Regions from separate parts of the Enterobacter cloacae complex sp. R_G8 genome, predicted to be linked through region 1. Evidence: predicted binding sites of a transcription regulator. Region 1 holds the regulator's gene; each other region holds the start of a gene.
The links. Region 1 encodes Fur, which represses iron uptake genes when iron is present. Its sites were predicted from a motif close to ATAATAATGAGAACNACTATCAA; they were not measured.
Positions count from the first base shown of each region.

Region 2: exbB (tol-pal system-associated acyl-CoA thioesterase) is a predicted target of Fur. The motif match lies at 4,858-4,880, and genes of this name have one in related genera.
Region 3: NQ842_RS07630 (Nramp family divalent metal transporter) is a predicted target of Fur. The motif match lies at 2,922-2,944, and genes of this name have one in related genera.

Region 1 is NZ_CP102246.1:3,715,067-3,722,479, forward strand. It holds gene pgm (phosphoglucomutase (alpha-D-glucose-1,6-bisphosphate-dependent)) at 1-257, opposite strand, end outside; gene seqA (replication initiation negative regulator SeqA) at 282-830, opposite strand; gene ybfF (esterase) at 1,014-1,787, shown strand; gene ybfE (LexA regulated protein) at 1,916-2,203, shown strand; gene fldA (flavodoxin FldA) at 2,359-2,889, shown strand; gene fur (ferric iron uptake transcriptional regulator) at 3,180-3,626, shown strand; gene chiQ (ChiQ/YbfN family lipoprotein) at 3,734-4,063, opposite strand; gene chiP (chitoporin) at 4,108-5,505, opposite strand; gene glnS (glutamine--tRNA ligase) at 5,952-7,413, opposite strand, start outside.
Region 2 is NZ_CP102246.1:994,686-1,002,098, reverse strand. It holds gene NQ842_RS04790 (methyl-accepting chemotaxis protein) at 1-218, opposite strand, end outside; gene NQ842_RS04785 (aldo/keto reductase) at 465-1,505, shown strand; gene NQ842_RS04780 (TIGR00645 family protein) at 1,566-2,054, opposite strand; gene NQ842_RS04775 (ESA_00282 family adhesion-associated protein) at 2,127-2,630, opposite strand; gene NQ842_RS04770 (hypothetical protein) at 2,735-3,139, shown strand; gene NQ842_RS04765 (hypothetical protein) at 3,141-3,590, shown strand; gene exbD (TonB system transport protein ExbD) at 3,633-4,058, opposite strand; gene exbB (tol-pal system-associated acyl-CoA thioesterase) at 4,065-4,796, opposite strand; gene metC (cystathionine beta-lyase) at 5,049-6,236, shown strand; gene yghB (DedA family general envelope maintenance protein YghB) at 6,379-7,038, shown strand; gene NQ842_RS04740 (AraC family transcriptional regulator) at 7,083-7,413, opposite strand, start outside.
Region 3 is NZ_CP102246.1:1,589,245-1,596,657, reverse strand. It holds gene NQ842_RS07640 (aldo/keto reductase) at 123-1,121, shown strand; gene NQ842_RS07635 (DUF2502 domain-containing protein) at 1,247-1,609, shown strand; gene NQ842_RS07630 (Nramp family divalent metal transporter) at 1,644-2,882, opposite strand; gene NQ842_RS07625 (NupC/NupG family nucleoside CNT transporter) at 3,233-4,420, shown strand; gene NQ842_RS07620 (EAL domain-containing protein) at 4,465-6,654, opposite strand; tRNA gene NQ842_RS07615 (tRNA-Ala) at 6,868-6,943, opposite strand; tRNA gene NQ842_RS07610 (tRNA-Ala) at 6,985-7,060, opposite strand; gene NQ842_RS07605 (YfeC-like transcriptional regulator) at 7,278-7,413, shown strand, end outside.

The DNA.
Region 1 (7,413 bases):
TCTTTCCCCACGTAGCACGGACCGGTAACACCGTTTTTGGCGCGCTCTTCCGCGATGGCCTGAGCAATGGCCAGAATGTGCGGTTCGTTAAAGCTATGGCGTGCCGCGCTACCGCGATGGCCTGATGTACCAAACTTCACTGCGTGTTCTGCGTTGCCCACGACCGGTTTCAGCACATAATACTGCGCGGTCAGCTGAGCGACGTTAATCAAATCGCTTTGTTGTGCAGGTTGGCCTGCACGGCTGTGATTTGCCATTACCGGGTCCTTCTGATGCAAGGGTTAAATTGTACCGCAAACCTTTTCAATCAATTCCGCCGGGAACTGCATGGACTGCATGATGTGTTCAACCATGCTGCACTTGCGGCCCGTATTGGTATTGGTGATGACCCAGTACGGTGTGCCAGGGACATGTTTAGGTTTGGTTTGGTTGCCATTTTGCAGCAGCGTCTGCTCGTCGCCCGCGAAATAGACGCGAGTACGACCGTGCAGCGACTCGGTCGCTTCAGCAAACGCCTTGTTATCCAGTGAATAAAGTGTAGACAGCACCAGCATGAAGCGGTTGACCGCTTTTTTCTGCTCTGCATATTCATCAGACAGCAGCAGCTCGCGCATCGCACGTACTTTGTCTTTCACCTGCGCGACGGCAGGCTTTGCTTGTGCAACAACACTCGGCTGAGACACGACATCTTTAGTGGCTGGGGTAGCAGACGGTGAGGCGGCGGAAATTTTAAGCATGCGCCGTAAAATGTCGGACGCGCTCTCCCCGATATGCCGCGTTTGGCTGGCAATAAACTGATAGAGTTCGTCATCAACTTCGATTGTTTTCATCTTAATCCAGTGCGATATCTTATCTGAATACAAGTCGTTGGGATTATAAGGTCAAATCCCAACAGCGGATAGCGTCAAACCAGGTTGGCGGCAAAAGTCAGATTAAACTGGAACCTTGCAGCCGGGCGGCAGAATGGTCAACATAATACCCTAACCTGACATCCGTAAAAAAAGAACTTTGCCATGAAATTGAATAGCCGAGCGCAATCTGCACAATCACCGAACACGAATCCCCCCATCGTACTGGTCCACGGGCTGTTCGGCAGTCTGGATAACCTGGGCGTACTGGCACGCGATCTGGTTACCGATCACGATATTTTGCAGGTCGATATGCGAAATCATGGCCTGTCCGGGCGTTCAGAGGAGATGACCTATGCGGCCATGGCGCAGGATCTGCTCGATACGCTGGATGCCAGCAATCTTGAGAAAGTGACCTTGATCGGGCACTCAATGGGCGGCAAAGCGGTCATGGCCCTGACGGCGCTGGCACCGGAGAGAATAAGTGGCCTGGTGGTCATTGATGTCGCCCCGGTAGATTACGACGTCCGTCGTCATGACGAGATTTTTGCCGCCATCAACGCGGTGACGGAAGCTGGCGTCTCCAGCCGTCAACAGGCAGCCGCTGTCATGCGTGAGCATCTTGATGAAGAAGGTGTGATCCAGTTCCTGCTGAAATCGTTCGTTGACGGCCAGTGGCGTTTCAACGTGCCGGTGCTGTGGGAGCAGTACGATAACATCGTCGGCTGGAAAACCGTTCCGGCATGGCCGCACCCTACCCTCTTTATTCGTGGCGGCAATTCGCCGTACGTCACCGACGCTTACCGCGATACCCTGCTGGCGCAATTCCCCCAGGCCCGTGCCCACGTCATCGCTGGCGCCGGACATTGGGTTCACGCGGAAAAACCAGACGCCGTCTTACGCGCCATTCGCCGCTATCTCACTGACACGGCAAATTGATTAAAAAGAGAGCGACTGGAAGGCTGCGGGCTTCCAGTCGTTGGCGTGTCGTTTTTGGTGATGTATGATGGCGCGCTTATCGCCCGGGCATTAGCAGGGCGGCGTGTTTCCCCCGAAGTCTCAGAATCATGGCCAAAGAACAAACGGACCGTACGACACTAGATCTGTTCGCGAATGAGCGTCGACCGGGACGACCGAAAACGAATCCGCTTTCGCGCGACGAACAGCTGCGTATTAATAAACGCAACCAGCTTAAACGCGATAAAAATCGTGGACTTAAGCGTGTCGAACTGAAGCTCAACGCCGACGCCGTCGATGCGCTAAACGAACTGGCTGACGCGCGTAATATCAGCCGCAGCGAGCTGATTGAAGAGATGTTAATCACCCAACTCGAGACCATGCGCAGCAAGGCATAAGTCCGAAAAATCCCTTTATTACCCTTTTCATGTAGCACAGAGTGCAGTCCTGCGCGATAGCTGTTTCCGCAGGGTTGCCTGTTCTGCTATTATTGCCTTTATCCGTGGACAAATTGCGCCACCATACCATTAAGTATCAAGAGGTTATTTTACTCATGGCAATTATCGGCATTTTCTTCGGCAGTGATACCGGCAATACCGAAAATATCGCAAAAAACATTCAAAAACAGCTCGGTAAAGACGTTGCCGATGTGCACGACATCGCCAAGAGCAGCAAAGAAGATCTCGAAGGCTATGACATCCTGCTGCTGGGTATCCCTACCTGGTATTACGGTGAAGCCCAGTGTGACTGGGATGATTTCTTCCCGACACTGGAAGAAGTGGATTTCAACGGCAAGCTGGTTGCCCTGTTTGGCTGCGGTGACCAGGAAGACTATGCCGAGTACTTCTGTGATGCGCTGGGTACCATCCGCGACATCATTGAACCAAACGGCGCCGTTATCGTAGGTCACTGGCCTACCGCCGGCTACCACTTTGAAGCGTCTAAAGGTCTGGCTGATGACGATCACTTCGTGGGTCTGGCGATTGACGAAGACCGTCAGCCAGAACTGACAGCAGAGCGCGTTGAAAAATGGGTTAAGCAGATCCGTGAAGAGCTGCACCTGGACGATATCCTCAACGCCTGATTTTTATTGCGGCGCAACGAGGGTTGCGCCAGCAAACCAGGTCAAACCGATTAAATTAATCGCTACAATCTTTTAACTTTTTCGCCCAGACCTGTACAATGTCCCCCTGATAAAACGTGGCTCCCATTGAGCAAGTTTGTTGGTGATACCACGTTTTTATAAGCATACTTTACATGAGACTTGCAGTTTTCATTTAGCCATGGCAGTTCTATAATGAGACGCATTATCCCAGGTGCATTTTCTGTCACTTCCTATAGAAGTGAATCGTTTAGCAACAGGACAGATTCCGCATGACTGACAACAATACCGCATTAAAGAAGGCTGGCCTGAAAGTTACGCTTCCTCGGTTAAAAATCCTTGAAGTGCTTCAGGGTCCAGACAATCACCATGTCAGTGCGGAAGACCTTTATAAGCGTCTTATCGACATGGGCGAAGAGATTGGGCTGGCAACCGTTTATCGTGTGCTGAACCAGTTTGATGACGCGGGCATTGTCACCCGTCATAATTTCGAAGGCGGTAAATCTGTATTCGAACTGACTCAACAGCATCACCACGATCACCTGATCTGCCTGGATTGCGGCAAGGTCATTGAATTCAGCGATGATTCCATTGAATCACGCCAGCGTGAAATCGCTGCCCGTCATGGCATCCGCCTGACAAACCACAGCCTGTACCTGTATGGTCACTGCGCTGAAGGCGATTGCCGCGAAGACGATCACGCGCACGACGCGAAATAAGCACGCTTTCATACTCTGAGCCAGCCGTAAGGTTGGCTTTTTTTTGCCTGTTGTCTGGCAAAAAAAAAGCCCGGCAGCGCAGCGCCACCGGGCATGATAATAACGAGTTAGTGACTGTTGTTGCTGCGAATCTCTTCCCAGATCCGATCGCAACGCTTCGCGACTTCCTGATCGTTACCGGTTTTGCGCGCCTGGATACAGGCCTGGTAATCCATCACGCGAATATTCTCCTGGGTTGCGAACTGCTCATGCGCTTTCTCTTTTTTCAGCACATTCAGCACGCTCTGGCAGGCTTCGATCTTCTCCGGCGAACCCTCCGCCGTATTGATACAGGCGCTGTAGGCATCTTTCAGACGGGAGTCCTCTTTCGGGGCCTGATTCTGCGCACAAGCCACCAGTCCCGATGCCAGCAACGCGACGATTACAATCTTTTTCATATGTAGTCTCCGGTCCGGCGGGAATTACCCCGCCGGACGAGTCATCAGAAGATGGTGAACGGTGCGATAACCATGAATTTCACGTCGCGTTCATCCTGGAAGATGTTGCCGTAACCGCCCGCGTAGCTCGGGATATCGGAGTGGTTGTCGTATTGTGTAAAGTGCAGTTTGAACATGGTTCCTTTGGCGCGACCATCCTGCAGGGTGTAGATCGCATCCAGGCTGTAAGAGGACTCTTTGAGGCGATAGTTTGGATCGTAGTATGCGTCCGGTGTTGCCATATCAGCAGGCTTCGCGTCCCATGCGTAGGCGTAAGATGCCCCCACCGCCCAGCCTGGCAGGTTCCAGTTTTTCAGATCATACATTGCGCCGAAGAAGACCGCTTTTTCGCCATCGGCGTTGAAGTCGGAACGGTTATCCCACCAGATATCCAGACGACCGTTTGAAGATGCATAGGTTGGGGTCATACGCTGCAGGAAGTAGCCCTGCTGCCCTTCCGCTTTCACCCACGTTCCTTCAAGACGCAAATCCACCTGGCCGACTTTGTAGCCGAAGGTCAGCGCCTGCAACCACGCCGTGCCGTCATAAATATCATTCACGCTGCCATCACTGACTTTGTCTCGCGTACCGTAGAACTGGTAACTGGTACTCAGCGGGCTACCAGCAATATCAAATTTGTAACTGGCTTTAGCAAAATACTGGTCGATATAGCCTTCCGCCTGACCAAATGCCGCTTCAAGCACTAAATCATTTTTAAAGTCGTACTTCGCACCCAGCGAGTGGAGATAATCCACTTTGGTCTTTTTATCGTTCTGGTAGAACTTGTCCATTTCGATATGCCACGGCGCTTTATACTCGTTGGTCCACATATACGAGAAGCTCAACGCACCTGCGTCACCGTAATCAAAATTGGCGCCCGCTTCTGCCCCCTGATAGGTACCTGGCATAAAGCTCCAGTGCGGTGCTAACAGGGTTTGACCGGTTGGCTGAATATAACCACCGCGCGCCCATACCGGGCCGTATTTAAATTTCGCGGCAGCTTTATACAGGCTGATACCGCTTTTATCTCCGGACCAGTCTTCTTTATACGCTTTATTACTGGAGGAGAAGGCAATTTCGTTCGGGTGGCCGCTGTCACCATTTTCCGCCATTTCAATTGCCGTGAAGGCGGCAATATCCAGACCGAACATATCGGCAGCGTAACCAGACTGGAAATCCAGGTTGGCGTTCCAGGTAGAGTGAGAAAGGTTCGTTTTATATTTATCTTCCGTGACATCCTTACGGTCACGTTCACGCTGCCAGTAATAAATACCGCCCGTGAGGGTTGAATCATCGATGAAGCCTGCAGCTTTAGCGTCTGGCGTCACCACCAGGCCTGACATTGCTGTCACACCGGCAATAGCCAGCGCCAGCGCACTACGTTTGCCACTGAACGTACGCATAGATTATTCCTCTTTGACGAATTAAAACGCCTAAAACGGCGAAAAATATAAAAGACCTGATGGTCAGGGGTAGTCGGAAATACCCTCGAATAACTACCGTCTTTAGGTTATTTTTCGCGACGCGAATTATCAATGCTTTTCGGCGGGCAAAACTCAGGATTATGACGAAGTGCACATAATTGGTAGTGCTTTGTAACATTTAACGCAAGGCGAGAGCTGGCGGGGGAAAGAGCGAATTTTCAATGAGTAACATTTTATTTTAGTGTCGATTTTACAGACTTAAGACTTTTCAAAAGCAGATTAACTTTTTTAAAAAAAATAAGTAGCACCTCATTGACCTGTTATTTTCACATACCCTATTTCGCTAGTGCTTTAAAGGCATGATCACGCTATAAAAAAACGCCGCATTACGCGGCGTTTGTTTCTCATTGACCAGCGCGACGTTATTATTCGCCGATCTTCGTCCAAGTATCACGCAGACCAACCGTACGGTTAAATACCGGTTTTTCAGCGGTGCTGTGACGGCTGTCCAGGCAGAAGTAACCTTCACGTTCAAACTGGAACGCTTTACCCGCCTCAGCCGCTTTGAGGGATGGCTCAGCATAACCCTGTTTGATCACCAGTGATTCCGGGTTGATGGTCGCCAGGAAGTCTTCTGCTGCGCCTGGGTTAGGCACGCTGAACAGACGATCGTACAGACGAATCTCTACCGGCAGCGCGTGTGATGCACTGACCCAGTGGATCACGCCTTTCACCTTACGACCGTCCGCCGGATCTTTGCTCAGGGTCTCGGCATCGTAAGAGCAGAAGATGGTCGTGATGTTACCTTCTGCATCTTTCTCCACGCGCTCAGCTTTGATCACGTAGGCGTTACGCAGACGCACCTCTTTACCCAGCACCAGTCGCTTGTACTGCTTGTTCGCTTCTTCGCGGAAGTCAGCACGATCGATCCAGATTTCACCGCTGAACGGCACCTCACGGTTGCCCATCTCCGGTTTATTCGGATGGTTAGGCATGGAGACCATTTCGCTCGCACCCTGCGGGTAATTTTCGATAACCAGTTTCACCGGGTCGATAACCGCCATCGCGCGCGGCGCGTTTTCGTTCAGATCTTCACGGATGCAGGACTCCAGAGAGGCCATCTCGATGGTGTTGTCCTGCTTGGTCACGCCGATACGTTTGCAGAACTCACGGATTGACGCCGCGGTGTAGCCACGACGGCGCAGACCGGAGATGGTCGGCATACGTGGGTCGTCCCAGCCTTCAACATGCTTATCAGTCACCAGCAGGTTCAGCTTACGCTTGGACATCACGGTGTATTCCAGATTCAGACGAGAGAACTCGTACTGACGCGGATGCACCGGAATCGTGATGTTATCCAGCACCCAGTCGTACAGACGACGGTTGTCCTGGAACTCCAGCGTACACAGCGAGTGGGTGATGCCTTCCAGCGCATCGCTGATGCAGTGAGTGAAGTCGTACATCGGGTAGATGCACCACTTGTTACCGGTCTGGTGGTGTTCAGCGAATTTGATGCGGTACAGCACCGGGTCGCGCATCACGATAAACGGAGACGCCATATCGATTTTGGCACGCAGGCACGCTTTGCCTTCCTCGAAGCCACCAGCACGCATTTTTTCAAACAGCGCAAGGTTCTCTTCCACGCTGCGATCGCGGAACGGGCTGTTTTTACCCGGTGCCGTCAGTGTACCGCGGTATTCACGGATTTCATCCGCAGAGAGCTCGTCAACGTAGGCCAGACCTTTATTGATCAGCTCAACGGCATAGGCATACAGCTGATCGAAATAGTCAGAGGAGTAGCAGATATCGCCAGACCAGTTGAAGCCCAGCCATTGCACGTCGTTCTTAATGGACTCAACGTATTCGATGTCTTCTTTTACTGGGTTG
Region 2 (7,413 bases), 2.2 Mb from region 1:
ATCGCGCGGCTCAAACGGGTAACAAAGCGAAAATACTGATCGTTGCCCTGGCTAAGAATGGTCATCTGTTTGACCAGCTGGCGATCGACTTCATTGCCATCAGAAACACGGGACAGGGACCAGGTGCTGTACAACCCGACGCCTGCCCACATTAAACAAAAGATCCCCAGGATCGTCAGCATGACGAAACGTATCGTGAAATTACGGAGCATATTCATAAATCTTCCTTGCCGTGAGGGTGAATTCGCCCAGAGGCGAGTGCTTCTCTCGTTATCGGCAGGAAATGGGGAAATTATAACCTTTTGTGATTATTTTTGATTAGCGTGGCTTCACAGGTACCACAGCACTGGTTAACGCTTAACCCTCGTTTCAGGCGCGACATCGCTTAACAACAGGATTTGTGATTTGATAATCAGAGAATGAAAACGTTGTTTCGAAAATTCATCGATAAGAAAGGAGACATCATGTCCTGGCACCCTAACCCCGGCCGCTATGAAAATATGCAGTACCGTTACTGCGGAAAAAGCGGCCTGCGCCTGCCTGCGCTGTCGCTCGGTCTGTGGCACAGCTTCGGCCACGTTCAGCCGCTCGATACCCAGCGTGCGCTGCTGCGTAAAGCCTTCGACCTCGGCATTACCCATTTCGATCTTGCCAATAACTACGGCCCGCCTGCGGGTAGCGCGGAAGAGAACTTTGGTCGCCTGCTGCAGGAGGATTTTGCCGCTTATCGCGACGAGCTGATTATCTCCACCAAAGCGGGTTACGACATGTGGCCGGGGCCGTATGGCTCGGGCGGCTCGCGCAAATATCTGCTCGCCAGCCTCGACCAGAGCCTGAAGCGTATGGGTCTGGAATATGTGGATATTTTCTATTCCCATCGCGTGGACGAGAACACGCCGATGGAAGAGACCGCTGCCGCGCTGGCCCATGCGGTACAGAGCGGTAAAGCGCTGTATGTCGGAATTTCGTCCTATTCAACGGCGCGCACGCAGAAAATGGCTGACCTGCTTCGCGAATGGAAAATACCACTGCTCATCCATCAGCCGTCGTACAACCTGCTTAACCGCTGGGTGGATAAAACCGGCCTGCTGGAGACGCTAAAGCAAAACGGTACCGGCTGTATTGCGTTTACCCCGCTGGCGCAGGGTTTGCTGACCGGAAAATACCTCAACGGTATTCCTGAAGGTTCACGGATGCAGCGCGAGGGGAACAAGGTGCGCGGACTGACGCAGAAGATGCTGACCGACGCCAATCTGAACAGTCTGCGCTTGCTCAATGAGATGGCGCAGGCACGTGGACAGACAATGGCGCAGATGGCGCTGAGCTGGCTGCTGAAAGATGAGCGCGTAACGTCCGTGCTGATTGGCGCGAGCCGCCCGGAACAGCTGGAAGAGAACGTTCTGGCCCTGAAAAACCTGCGCTTTACGGACGATGAGCTGATACGCATTGATCAGCATGTTACGGATGGAGAGTTGAATTTGTGGCAGGCGTCGTCGGATAAATAGTGCGGTCAGCTGCCCTCACCCCAGCCCTCTCCCACAGGGAGAGGGTGGTTAAGAAGGAAATTACTTCTTGCTGATCTTATCCAGATACCCCATCACAAACGCCGAAAGCACAAACGTCAGATGAATAATGACATACCACATCAGTTTGTTGTCCGGGACATTCTTTGCGTCCATGAACACGCGTAACAGGTGGATGGATGAGATCGCCACAATCGAGGCGGCCACTTTATTCTTCAGCGACGTGGCATCCATTTTGCCCAGCCAGCTCAGCTTTTCTTTCCGCGCGTCGATATCAAGCTGGGAGACAAAATTCTCATAGCCAGAGAACATCACCATCACCAGTAAGCCCCCCACCAGCGTCATATCCACCAGTGACAGCAGAACCAGAATCAAATCTGCTTCGGCAATGGAAAAGATGTTCGGCAGAACATGCAAGATTTCCTGGAAGAACTTAATCGTGAGCGCGATCAGCGCCAGCGAAAGGCCAAAATAGACGGGAGCCAGTATCCAGCGCGAGGCGTACATAGCGTTTTCAAAGAAGCGTTCCATAAAGTCCTGTCTGCAAACGAAACCAGCACTCAGTATATCGCAACGGCGCTGACTGTTTGCAACAACTAACCATTAGACGTTGTTGGGATCCACCTCAGGGCGCGCATACTCCGGCCAGACCAGCACCACCAGCTCCGGGTAGGCTTCCAGGCTGAACTCGCGAAAGCACTGACGCAGGTTTAATACGTCCAGGTCGGAATACGAGACCTTCTCACCATTCAGACAGCGCTTTTTGATATTGTCATAATATTTATAGACCGCTGAATTCAGGTCACTGCAGCGGCGCTGCGCTTCAAACAGGCCCGGCGTGTCATTAATTTCCGACATTTTCATCCGCTTAATTGTCGCGTGCAAAAAGTCGATATATTCATGGTTCACCCGCCAGTACCAAACCGGCGTCACCGAGTTCATCAAAACAGAGAAATGGTCTTCACCTTCCTCTTTAGTCATCAGTTCAGGCTGTGGGGATTCACTGGTGTCTTTCGACTCTTTCGTTTTATTGAACTCTTGCATCAATAAAAGAACACCAGCGGTCAGTAATAGTAATGTAATGACCGTAAAAAAGATGCTGTTCATGGGTTGGCTCCATTTTTTTTGATTTTAAAATTGCCTCATGATATTGTCAACGAATCTCACGCCTTTATCTTCCCCACCTTGTTGAAATTAAAGGAAATTAAAAAATGTTGCCCGACTATCTCGTCCCGGCTAAGTACCACATCACGCCTGTGGAACAGCAACCGACGGAAGCAGAAAAAGAGGCTAATTTCACTCAGGGAAAAAGAAAGCTCGCTGATTTTGAGCCTGACATATTAATTGGTGTTTCCCGTAGCGGCAAATCCCGTAATATGTTGCTGGAAGAGCACGATCGTCATATAAAGGATCGCTTATTTCGCGCCATCAAAATTGAAGCCTTTGTCCACCTGTTGAATGACCTGCAGGCAGAAGGCGAAATAGATGCCCAGAAACTAAGTCAAATAATGGCCGAAAAGACCAAAGAAATAAATGAAGCGGGCAATGAAATTTGGCTTAATCTAATTACGCGAGAAAAAAACAACCCTATTTTTTATAACCTGGGGGAAGATTAATGTGAAAGACGTTAAAGATAACGATGTCTATTTGACTTTAGATGACAAAAAAAGTGACGAATTTATCTTAAAGCAAAATCTCGAGGCTTTGCGTAACACCAAAAACGCCGAGATGACGCGTATTACCCAGGATCTGGTTTCCATTCCGGCGACGCTGGTGCGCCTGAAGTGGCAGAACCGCCGCGAGATTTATCCCTTACAGGTCAAGGAAGAGATTTACGGCGCCGTGATGAATGCCATCATCGAACAGCGACCCGAACTGAAAGAGAAGCTTCTGGGGCGTCTGGAGGCCAATTATCAGTATCTGCTGGCCAGAGAAACCGCGACCCTGCGCCTGACGCGCAAACTCTCTGACGGCGAGTACCGCACGTCAAACGTCACCTGTGTCGCGCTCGATGAAGACGCACTGGCAACCCCCGCTACCGCACCGACGACGAACAAACACGAATAACCCGACAGGCATAAAAAAAGCCGGCTTTCGCCAGCTTCTTCGTCATTTCGCGGCCGCTTTCTCTTCGCCGACCAGCCCTATCTTCAGATATCCCGCCTGATGCAGCGTATCCATGACTTTCATCATGGTCTCGTAATCAACGGTTTTATCCGCACGGAAGAAGACCGTCTTGTCTTTCTTACCGCCAGTGAGTTGATCCAGCGCGGGGATGACAGAATCCGCCGTTACCGGGTCGTTCCCGAGGAACATCGATTTATCCGCTTTCACTGACAGATAGATAGGTTTTTCCGGGCGCGGCTGCGGCTGGCTGGACGAGGCCGGCAGGTTTACCTTCACGTCGACCGTCGCCAGCGGCGCAGCCACCATGAAGATAATCAGCAGAACCAGCATAACGTCGATAAACGGCGTTACGTTGATTTCATGCATTTCGCCGTTGTCGTCCAGATTTTCATTAAGACGCATTGCCATAATTCATTAACCTACGCGCAGTTTAGACGCCGCGTGCACCGGTTTAACGGCGCTGGCATTCAGATCAAGATCGCGGCTTTGCAGCAGCAGAACCTGTGCGGCGACGTCACCGAGCGTGGCTTTATAGCTGCCAATCATTCGCGCGAAGATATTATAGATAACCACCGCCGGGATCGCCGCAACCAGACCGATAGCCGTCGCCAGCAGCGCTTCGGCGATACCCGGAGCAACCACCGCCAGGTTCGTCGTTTGGGTTTGTGCAATCCCGATAAAGCTGTTCATGATGCCCCAGACCGTACCGAACAGACCGACGAACGGCGAGATCGCCCCGATGGTCGCCAGATAACCATTGCCCCGGCCCATATGACGGCCCACGGCGGCGACACGGCGCTCCAGACGGAAGCCGGTACGTTCTTTAATGCCTTCGTTATCTTCACTGCCCGCGGAGAGTTCCAGCTCGTTTTGCGCTTCGTTAACTAACAGGGTGGTCAGGCTTTTCGCGTGGAAGGATGAAGTCATATCAGCCGCCTGATCCAGAGAGCGGGCTTCGGCCAGCTGCTGCTGCTCCCGCTTGAGGCGGCGCTTCTGTGAAATCAGCTCGGCGCTCTTGCCAAAGAAGATAGCCCACGTGATCACGGACGCCAGAATCAGGCCGATCATCACAATCTTAACCACGATGTCAGCATGATGATACATGCCCCAAACGGAGAGATCCGTCTGCATCAAATTATTACCCACTCTGTATCTCCAGGACGCAAATCACAAAATCTGAACGTAATAATATCAAAACATCGTCGAATTGATAGTCGTTCTCATTACTATTTACATAGTGCCGCAATTTTCGCTCACATTCCTTGCGCTTACGCAGTAAAAATTTCTTATGCGCTTTTTTGCTAATATTTTCTGCTTATTCGATAAGCATCCGGGTGCAGATTTTTACAATCGTGGTAGTCTGGACGTCCAGACGTATAAAAAACAGGGTTAGCGAACATGACTAAGAAGCATCTTGATACCACGCTGGTACAGGCCGGACGCAGCAAAAAATATACGCAGGGAGCGGTGAACAGCGTGATTCAACGAGCCTCCTCGCTGGTGTTTGATACCGTCGAGGACAAAAAAAACGCCACGCGCAACCGCGCCAAAGGAGGGTTGTTTTACGGCCGTCGTGGCACGCTAACCCATTTCTCACTGCAGGAAGCCATGTGCGAGCTGGAAGGCGGCGCAGGATGCGCGCTATTTCCGTGCGGCGCGGCGGCGGTCGCCAACACCATTCTGGCGTTCGTGGAACAGGGCGACCATATTCTGATGACCAACACCGCCTACGAGCCCAGCCAGGATTTCTGCACCAAGATCCTCACCCGCCTCGGCGTGACCACCGACTGGTTCGACCCGCTGATTGGCGAGGGCATCGCAGAGCTTATTCAGCCCAACACGCGCATCGTGTTCCTGGAATCGCCAGGTTCAATCACCATGGAAGTGCACGACGTGCCGGCCATTGTGAAGGCCGTGCGCAGCAAAGCGCCGGAGGCGATTATCATGATCGACAACACCTGGGCGGCGGGCGTGCTGTTTAAAGCGCTGGAATTCGATATTGATATCTCCATTCAGGCGGCGACCAAGTATCTGATTGGCCACTCTGACGGGATGATCGGCACGGCCGTTTCTAACGCCCGCTGCTGGGATCAGCTACGGGAAAATGCCTACCTGATGGGCCAGATGGTCGATGCCGATACCGCCTACATGACCAGCCGCGGCATCCGTACCCTGGGCGTGCGCCTGCGTCAGCATCATGAAAGCAGCCTGAAGATAGCCGAGTGGCTGGCACAGCACCCGCAGGTTGAGCGCGTCAACCATCCGGCACTGCCGGGCAGTAAAGGACATGAATTCTGGCAACGAGACTTTAAGGGTAGCAGCGGTTTGTTCTCATTCATTCTAAAAAAACGGCTGAGTAATGATGAGCTGGCAAGTTATCTGGATAATTTTACCCTCTTCAGCATGGCCTACTCCTGGGGCGGGTTTGAATCCCTGATCCTGCCTAACCAGCCGGAGCAGATTGCGGCCCTGCGCCCCGGCGGTGATGTGGACTTCAGCGGCACCCTGATTCGACTGCATATTGGTTTAGAAAACGCGGACGATTTAATTGCCGATTTAGCAGCAGGGTTTGCGCGTATCGTGTAGAGTGCTGGCAAACATGTACTCCATGGATGCTTTTGTGGACACTGCCACCAGAAAAGTCTGCATTAGTTGCGCCCGCGATCAACCCTGTCGGGCAAATTAGGGAGTACAATAGTGCTATATCTGCTGTTCCACAGGAAAGTCCATGGCTGTTATTCAAGATATTATCGCGGCGCTCTGGCAACACGACTTTGCCGCACTGACCGATCCTCACGTTGTAGGTATCGTCTATTTCGTGATGTTCGCGACCCTGTTCCTCGAAAATGGATTACTGCCAGCCTCATTTTTACCCGGTGACAGCCTGCTTTTGCTTGCAGGGGCGCTAATCGGTAAAGGTGTCATGGACTTCACGCCGACCATGGTGATCCTCACCTCCGCGGCAAGCCTGGGCTGCTGGCTGAGCTATCTGCAGGGCCGCTGGCTCGGCAACACGCGCGTCGTGAAAGGCTGGCTGGCGCAGCTACCGCATAAATACCATCAGCGTGCGACCTGCATGTTTGACAGGCACGGCCTGCTGGCGTTGCTGGCCGGGCGTTTTCTGGCCTTTGTTCGCACCCTGTTGCCCACCATGGCAGGCATTTCCGGCCTGTCGAACCGCCGCTTCCAGTTCTTTAACTGGCTGAGCGCGTTGTTATGGGTGGGTGTCGTTACTACCCTCGGCTACGCGCTGAACATGATCCCGTTTGTGAAGCACCATGAAGACCAGGTAATGACCTTCCTGATGGTGCTGCCGATGTTCCTGCTGGTGGCTGGACTGGTGGGAACGATTGCGGTGGTGATTAAGAAGAAATACTGCAGTGCATAAATAAAAGCCGGGTGGCGCTTCGCTTACCCGGCCTACGTTTGCCGTCAGACTCCCTGCATGGTTCGGATGCGTGACGCATCTTCTCCCGGCGTGACGCCGAAGTAGCGCTTAAACTCCCGACTAAACTGCGATGCACTTTCATACCCGACCCGCATCGCCGCCGCGCTGGCCTTCATGCCATCGTGGATCATCAACATACGAGCCTTATGCAGCCGGTAGGTTTTGAGGTACTGCAGCGGCGAGGTGCTGGTCACCGACTTAAAGTTGTGGTGAAACGCCGAGACGCTCATGTTCGCTTCCGCCGCCAGCTGGTCAACGCTGAGGTTTTCCGTGTACTGGCTTTCAATGCGCTTGAGTACGCGGCTTATCAGGCTG
Region 3 (7,413 bases), 2.1 Mb from region 1:
AAATGACAGAAAGAAGGTCATGGAAAGAATGCTTTACAAAAACGGCTGCGCTATGCTCTTTTTTTTCGCATGAGTGTAAACGTATACACGGTTATTTCTTTTTAGCGCCAGAGGTCATGAGCATGAGTTATCAGCCAGATAAAAACCGTTATCAGACAATGCTGTATCGTCGCTGTGGGCAAAGTGGCGTTAAATTACCCGCCATCTCTCTTGGGCTCTGGCACAACTTCGGTGACGCCACGCTTATCGAAAACAGCCGTCAACTTTTACAGCGCGCGTTTGATCTTGGTATCACACACTTCGACCTTGCCAATAACTATGGTCCGCCTCCCGGTTCCGCCGAGCGCAATTTCGGCCGCATTTTGCAGGAAGATTTTCTGCCGTGGCGCGATGAACTGATCATCTCGACGAAAGCGGGCTACACCATGTGGGACGGCCCTTACGGTGACTGGGGATCGCGCAAATATCTCATCGCAAGCCTGAATCAAAGTCTGAAACGTATGGGGCTGGAGTATGTCGATATCTTCTACCACCACCGTCCTGACCCGGAAACGCCGCTGCAGGAGACAATGAAAGCGCTTGACCATCTGGTGCGTCAGGGGAAAGCCCTGTATGTCGGCCTATCCAATTACCCTGCGGCGCTGGCGCGTCAGGCTATCGACATCCTCAATGACCTTGGCACACCATGTCTGATCCATCAGCCGAAATACTCTATGTTTGAACGTGCGCCGGAAGCGGGTTTGCTGGACGTTTTGCAGGAAAAAGGGGTCGGCTGCATTCCGTTCTCGCCGCTGGCGGGCGGGCAACTGACCGATCGCTATCTGAACGGTATTCCGGCAGACTCCCGTGCCGCGAGCGGGAGCAAGTTCCTGAATCCGGATCAGATAACCCAGGAGAAACTGGAAAAAGTCAGAAGACTGAACGCGCTGGCAGAAAGCCGGGGACAGAAGCTGTCTCAGATGGCGCTGGCCTGGATTTTACGCCACGAGGCGGTAACTTCCGTACTGATTGGCGCCAGTAAAACCGGGCAAATAGACGATGCAGTGGGCATGCTGGAGAACCGCCATTTCACGGCGGAAGAGCTGACCACCATTGACGGGATCCTGAATAGCTCAAAATAAATCCTATTTTAGCAAAAAGTGCTATCACGTCTGAATTCGGAGTTGAGGCGATGAAACGAGCCTTTACCAACTCGTAAAATTGCGTTAACAGGCCCAACAAGGCCCCGATCGTGAAGGAGAAGAGTATGTTCAGGTCACTGATTCTTGCAGCGGTATTACTGGCTTCGGCCCCGCTGGTCGCCACTGCTGGCGAAATCACCCTGTTGCCATCAGTAAAATTACAAATTGGCGATCGTGACGACTACGGCAGATACTGGGACGGTGGCTACTGGCGCGACCGTGACTACTGGCACCGTCACTATGAGTGGCGCGGCGACCGCTGGTGGAAACATGATAATGGTTTGCACCGCGGCTGGTATAAAAACAACGCCTACGAGCGTGGTTATCGCGAAGGCTGGAACGACCGTGATGACCGCCGTGGCGGCTGGGATCGCGGCGGTAAAGGTCGCGGTGGACATGGCCACGGCCACGGCCACGGTCGACACTAATCATAAAAAAGGAGCCTCCCGGCTCCTTTTTCTTTTATAACCCCAATGCCGTGCCTATCAGTAACCACAGGTTCAGCATCACTACCACGACCACGATAGCCCATCCGATCCGTTTCACCATCATAGTGTTAACCAGTTCGCCCATCAGGTCTTTGTTGCTGGTAAAGATCAGCAGCGGCACCAGCGCAAGTGCGATCCCAAAGCTCAGCAGCACCTGGCTCATGACCAGAATGCGTGTTGGGTCCAGCGCCATCAGGATCACCACAAATGACGGCAACATCGTGACGGCACGACGCACCCACAGCGGGATATGGAAACGAACGAACCCTTGCATGACCACCTGCCCGGCCAGTGTTCCCACCACCGTGGAGGAGAGACCTGCCGCCACCAGGCTTAGACCAAATATGGTCGCAGCTGCATGGCTCAATAACGGCTCCAGCGTCAGATAGGCCTGGTCGAGATCGGCAATACCGGTGTGGCCATTAAAGTGGAAAGCGGCGGCGGCAGTAGCCATCATCGCCAGATTCACAAAACCGGCAATCGTCATGGCGATAGCCACATCCCATTTGGTTGCCGAATAGCGCTCTTTACGCGTCCCACCGTGCAGGTGCTGGGTTAACGAGGAGTGAAGGTAAATCACATGCGGCATGATGGTCGCCCCCAGTACCCCGGCGGCGAGGAACACCGCTTCAGAGGTTGGCAGGCTTGGGATCACCATCCCTTTACCGAGCTGCACCAGGTTCGGCTGTGAGAAAATCAGTTCAACAATATAGGCCGCAGCGACAAACAGCAGCAGGCCGCCAATGACTTTTTCCAGCGGTTTTTGCCCCCGACGCTGCAGCATCAGAATCAGGAAGGTGGCGATACCGGTCAGCACGGCCCCTTGCAACAGCGATACCCCGAGGATCAGTTTGAAACCAATTGCCGCACCGATGAATTCGGCGAGGTCAGTTGCCATCGCGATGATTTCAGCCTGGATCCAGTACAGCCATACGGCAGGACGCGGATAGTGATCGCGGATCTGCTCGGCGAGGTTTTTACCGGTAGCTATCCCCAGTTTGGCCGAGAGCATTTGAATCAGCATGGCCATCAGATTAGCCCAGACAACGACCCACAGCAGTTTATAGCCGAAGCTGGCCCCGGCCTGAATATTGGTCGCAAAGTTACCTGGATCGATATAACCAATGGCAGCAATGAACGCAGGTCCCATTAATGCGAACCGCAACTTGCGTGCTGCTCTGCCACTGCTACCCTCAACGCGACTGTTTGTCATTTCTGCCTCTGAAATATAGCCTTTGCTATGTTTAATGCTATCAAAATGAGAATGATTATCAAGATCATTTGTAAAGCTTACGGTGATTTCTCTGATAGCTTTGAACGATAGACGGGCGGGTAAGCGGAGGACGATCTAACAGAAACCGAAATCGCGCGCTCTTTTGTGAAGACTAGCACACAAACTTAACTTTTCACTCATTTACCTAACATAACGAAAATGTATTGTGGATCACTATTTTTGAGACTCGTCACAGGATGTAACTATAGTGTGTCCTTGATCTCGTTTTCTTTTCGGTTGTTACATAGAATGTGCACGAAAATTAAACCTGCCTCATATTTGGAGCAAATATGGACCGCGTCCTTCACTTTGTCCTGGCACTCGTTGTCGTTACTGCGCTTGCGTTACTGGTCAGCCATGACCGTAAAAAAATCCGCATTCGCTTTGTTGTTCAGCTTCTCGTTATTGAAGTTTTACTCGCGTGGTTCTTCCTGAACTCCAACGTGGGGCTTGGCTTCGTAAAAGGCTTCTCCGAAATGTTCGAAAAACTGCTCGGATTCGCCAATGAAGGGACTAACTTTGTCTTCGGTAAAATGAACGATGAAGGTCTGGCGTTCTTCTTCCTGAAAGTACTTTGCCCAATCGTCTTCATCTCTGCGCTGATCGGTATTCTGCAACACATTCGTGTTCTGCCGATTGTGATCCGTGCCATTGGTACCGTACTCTCCAAAGTTAACGGAATGGGTAAACTGGAATCGTTCAACGCCGTCAGCTCCCTGATTCTGGGCCAGTCTGAGAACTTTATCGCGTATAAAGATATTCTCGGTAAGATGTCCCGTAACCGTATGTACACCATGGCCGCAACAGCAATGTCTACCGTCTCCATGTCAATCGTGGGTGCGTATATGACCATGCTGGAGCCAAAATACGTGGTTGCTGCTCTGGTACTGAACATGTTCAGCACCTTTATCGTGCTGTCACTGATCAACCCGTACCGTGTTGAGGAAGGCGAAGAGAACCTGCAGATGGCGAATCTGCACGAAGGTCAGAGCTTCTTCGAAATGCTGGGTGAATATATTCTGGCGGGCTTCAAAGTGGCGATTATCGTTGCCGCCATGCTGATCGGCTTCATCGCTCTGATTTCTGCCCTGAACGCCCTGTTCGCCGCGGTGCTGGGGATCTCCTTCCAGGGCATCCTGGGCTACATCTTCTACCCTGTTGCCTGGGTGATGGGTGTACCGGCTCACGAAGCGCTGCAGGTGGGCAGTATCATGGCAACCAAACTGGTTTCTAACGAATTCGTTGCGATGATGGATCTGCAGAAAATTGCCAGCACGCTCTCTCCACGTGCTGAAGGCATCCTGTCCGTATTCCTGGTTTCCTTCGCGAACTTCTCGTCCATCGGTATTATCGCCGGTGCGATTAAAGGTCTGAACGAAGAACAGGGTAACGTCGTTTCTCGCTTCGGTCTGAAACTGGTTTACGGCTCAACGCTGGTGAGCGTACTGTCTGCCTCTATCGCAGCACTGGTACTGTAACGCGTCGCGTTAAATAAGAACCGGGAGCCTGGCTCCCGGTTTTTTTATGCCTGAAGTGCGTCAAGCGGCGTCGGTTTACCTATCAGGTATCCCTGCAGGTAATCCACTCCGAAGCGCAGCAGCATGTCCCGTTGCTCCGGCGTCTCCACATACTCAGCCACCACACTCAGTGATTTTGTTTTCGCCAGATTACAAATCGACTGCACAATCATCGCGTCCATGTCATCGGTACAGATATCTTTAACAAAACAGCCATCAATTTTAATGATATCCGCCTGAAGGCGTCTGAGTCGTTCGTAGTTGGCATAACCGGTGCCAAAGTCATCAATCGCGATACGGAAGCCGTGATCCCGCAGTTGCTGGAGATTTTTGATGCTGCTTCCTGAGTTCGAGAATGCCTGCTCTTCGGTGATCTCCAGAACAACAGCCTGAGGTGCGATGCCATAGCGTTCAAACAACGCGCTTATCTCGGTCGCCACCTCTTTTTGCATCAGCGTCAGCGGCATCAGATTGACAGAAAAACGGGCGCCAGCCTGGGTGGCAGGATTGTCACGTAACCACACCAGTAATTTTTCCAGTACGCACATATCAAAGCGATGGCTCAGGTTAAACTGGGCAATCAACGGGATAAAACGGTCAGGCGTGATAATCTCGCCCTCACTTTCCATCCGCGCCAGTATTTCGTAGTAGCCGCTACCGTCCGCTTTCTGGATAGGCTGGGCGTATAAATGAAACTGACCGGCATCGAGGGCATGTTTGATACGCGCTAGCATCAATACCCGATCGGTGGTTTGTCCCGACGCGGCTTCCAGACTATTGGTAAGCGCAAGTACGTTGTGCGCGCCGCACGACTGCTCGGCCAGCCAGCTGAGTTGGCCCAGCGTATGGTGCAGTCTCTCGCCGTTTTCGACCATTCCCCATGACGCGCCGAATTCAATATCCAGACCCGTGTTGTTCCAGTAAATTTTACGACTGTTTAGCTGATCAACCATATGTTGCAGCCGTTCAGCGGTTTCTGGCCCCAGCAATACCGCGACCAGCTCGCTTCCAGGCAGCTGGAAGAGCTTCTCATCTTTGTGTAACAGAGGTTGCAGCGACATGGTCACTCTGCGTTTGCAATGCACGCGCATGAGAATGCCGTAGTGGCGGCTTAAAAACTCGAGGTTGTCCATCCGCAGACAACAGACCTTCGCATCCGGATGGAGATGAAGAAACTCCTCCAGTGCGCGAATGTTGGGTAAACCGGTCAGCGGATCGGTAAGCGCCCTGTCCTGCCAGCCCTGCTTCAGCCAGTTACTTCGCTGGTAGATCCGCGACATGTAAAGCAGACAGATAGCGAAAGAGATAAGCACGGACAGGATGAAAGAGAGTGAATGTCCTGATTCCACGCCTGTGAGGAAGTTGTAGTTATAGCTCAACAGCAGAAGCGCGGACGCCGCCCAGAACAAAGAGATGAGCGCATAACTGAGGCGACTGATACCTAACGTAAAGAGAATAAAAATCACTGGCATCAAATAGCCTGCAATAACAGGAGACTCAAAAGGCGCACATAAAATTGCAAGGATGAAAATTAAAAGCGACAGCCAGATGAATATATACAATGATTTTTTGTGAAAAAACACCGGCTTCACACTCCGCAGCCAGAAGATCCTGGCATAGCGGGGATTAATTATCATTCTTAATGGATAATAGAACATCATGGTAAAAATCAACGCCGCGCATATCAGGCTTTGAATATCAACGATGTTGTAAATTGCGGTGCCTTCGCCGAAGAACGTGGAGATAGTAACGGGAAAATCAAATAAATAACCAGCCAGATACATCGACACTTTAATGCCTATCGGCACCATAAAGCCCAGCCAGAATATACGCAGCCCGATGTGTTTGTTCGGCACGCAGTAGCGCCAGCGCTTGCCCAGCACAAGGCGGAGGACGCCACAGGCGGCAAAGACTGAAAACGTCTGACAGAACAATAATACTGAATATTGTAGTGGTGCTAAATTAATATTGAATATATTAGCAATAGTAAAACTTAACAGAATGGGAATGATCGCCCGACGCCCAAATAACAGGATCACGGCCAGCATAACGCTTAACGGCAACCATGCCAGATAAACATCATGACCATTTACGATAGCCCGTGGCGAAATATAACGGGAAAATGGCACTGTAATCAGACACAGTGCCAGAGCAATCATAAATATCTTTACATTATTGTAAGTTTTTCTATTCATTAAGGTGGGTAATCTATTTTACCATTCAAATCATTGACCGGATGGATAATAGGTTTATTAATTGCGCGAATCAAGTTGAAGTCTATTTATAGACTCGTTTATTGTGATGGATTGAGGTGAGGTATAGAAATACCTCTAATTTGGCAACAAAAGTCATGGAAAGTGATTACAAACGCATAAAAAACCCCCGTCTTTCGACGAGGGTTCAAATTTTGGTGGAGCTAAGCGGGATCGAACCGCTGACCTCTTGCATGCCATGCAAGCGCTCTCCCAGCTGAGCTATAGCCCCACATGTTACTTTACTTACCCTACTCTGTTGGGTTCAGAGTTTGGTGGAGCTAAGCGGGATCGAACCGCTGACCTCTTGCATGCCATGCAAGCGCTCTCCCAGCTGAGCTATAGCCCCATCGTAAAGCTGTCATGTTGACGGGCGGCATAATATGAATTCCGCTGCGGAGTGTCAACGGCAAAATCAATAGCCGCTGTTCAATCGCCGAAAAATCATGCAAATGAATCACTTTGCGAGCCGCCTCGCAGTCAGAAGTTAATCCTGTCACGTTTTCACCTAAAACGGTGCTATAAAATGAACCGTTAATTAACCCCACAAATATTCAGGAAATTGCATGATCAAGGAACGTATGACGCCAGAGGAGTTGGCCCTTCTCACTGGCTATAGCCGACAGACCATCAATAAATGGGTACGCAAAGAGGGTTGGATTACATCGCCGAAACCAGGAGTACAGGGCGGGAAAGCGCGCC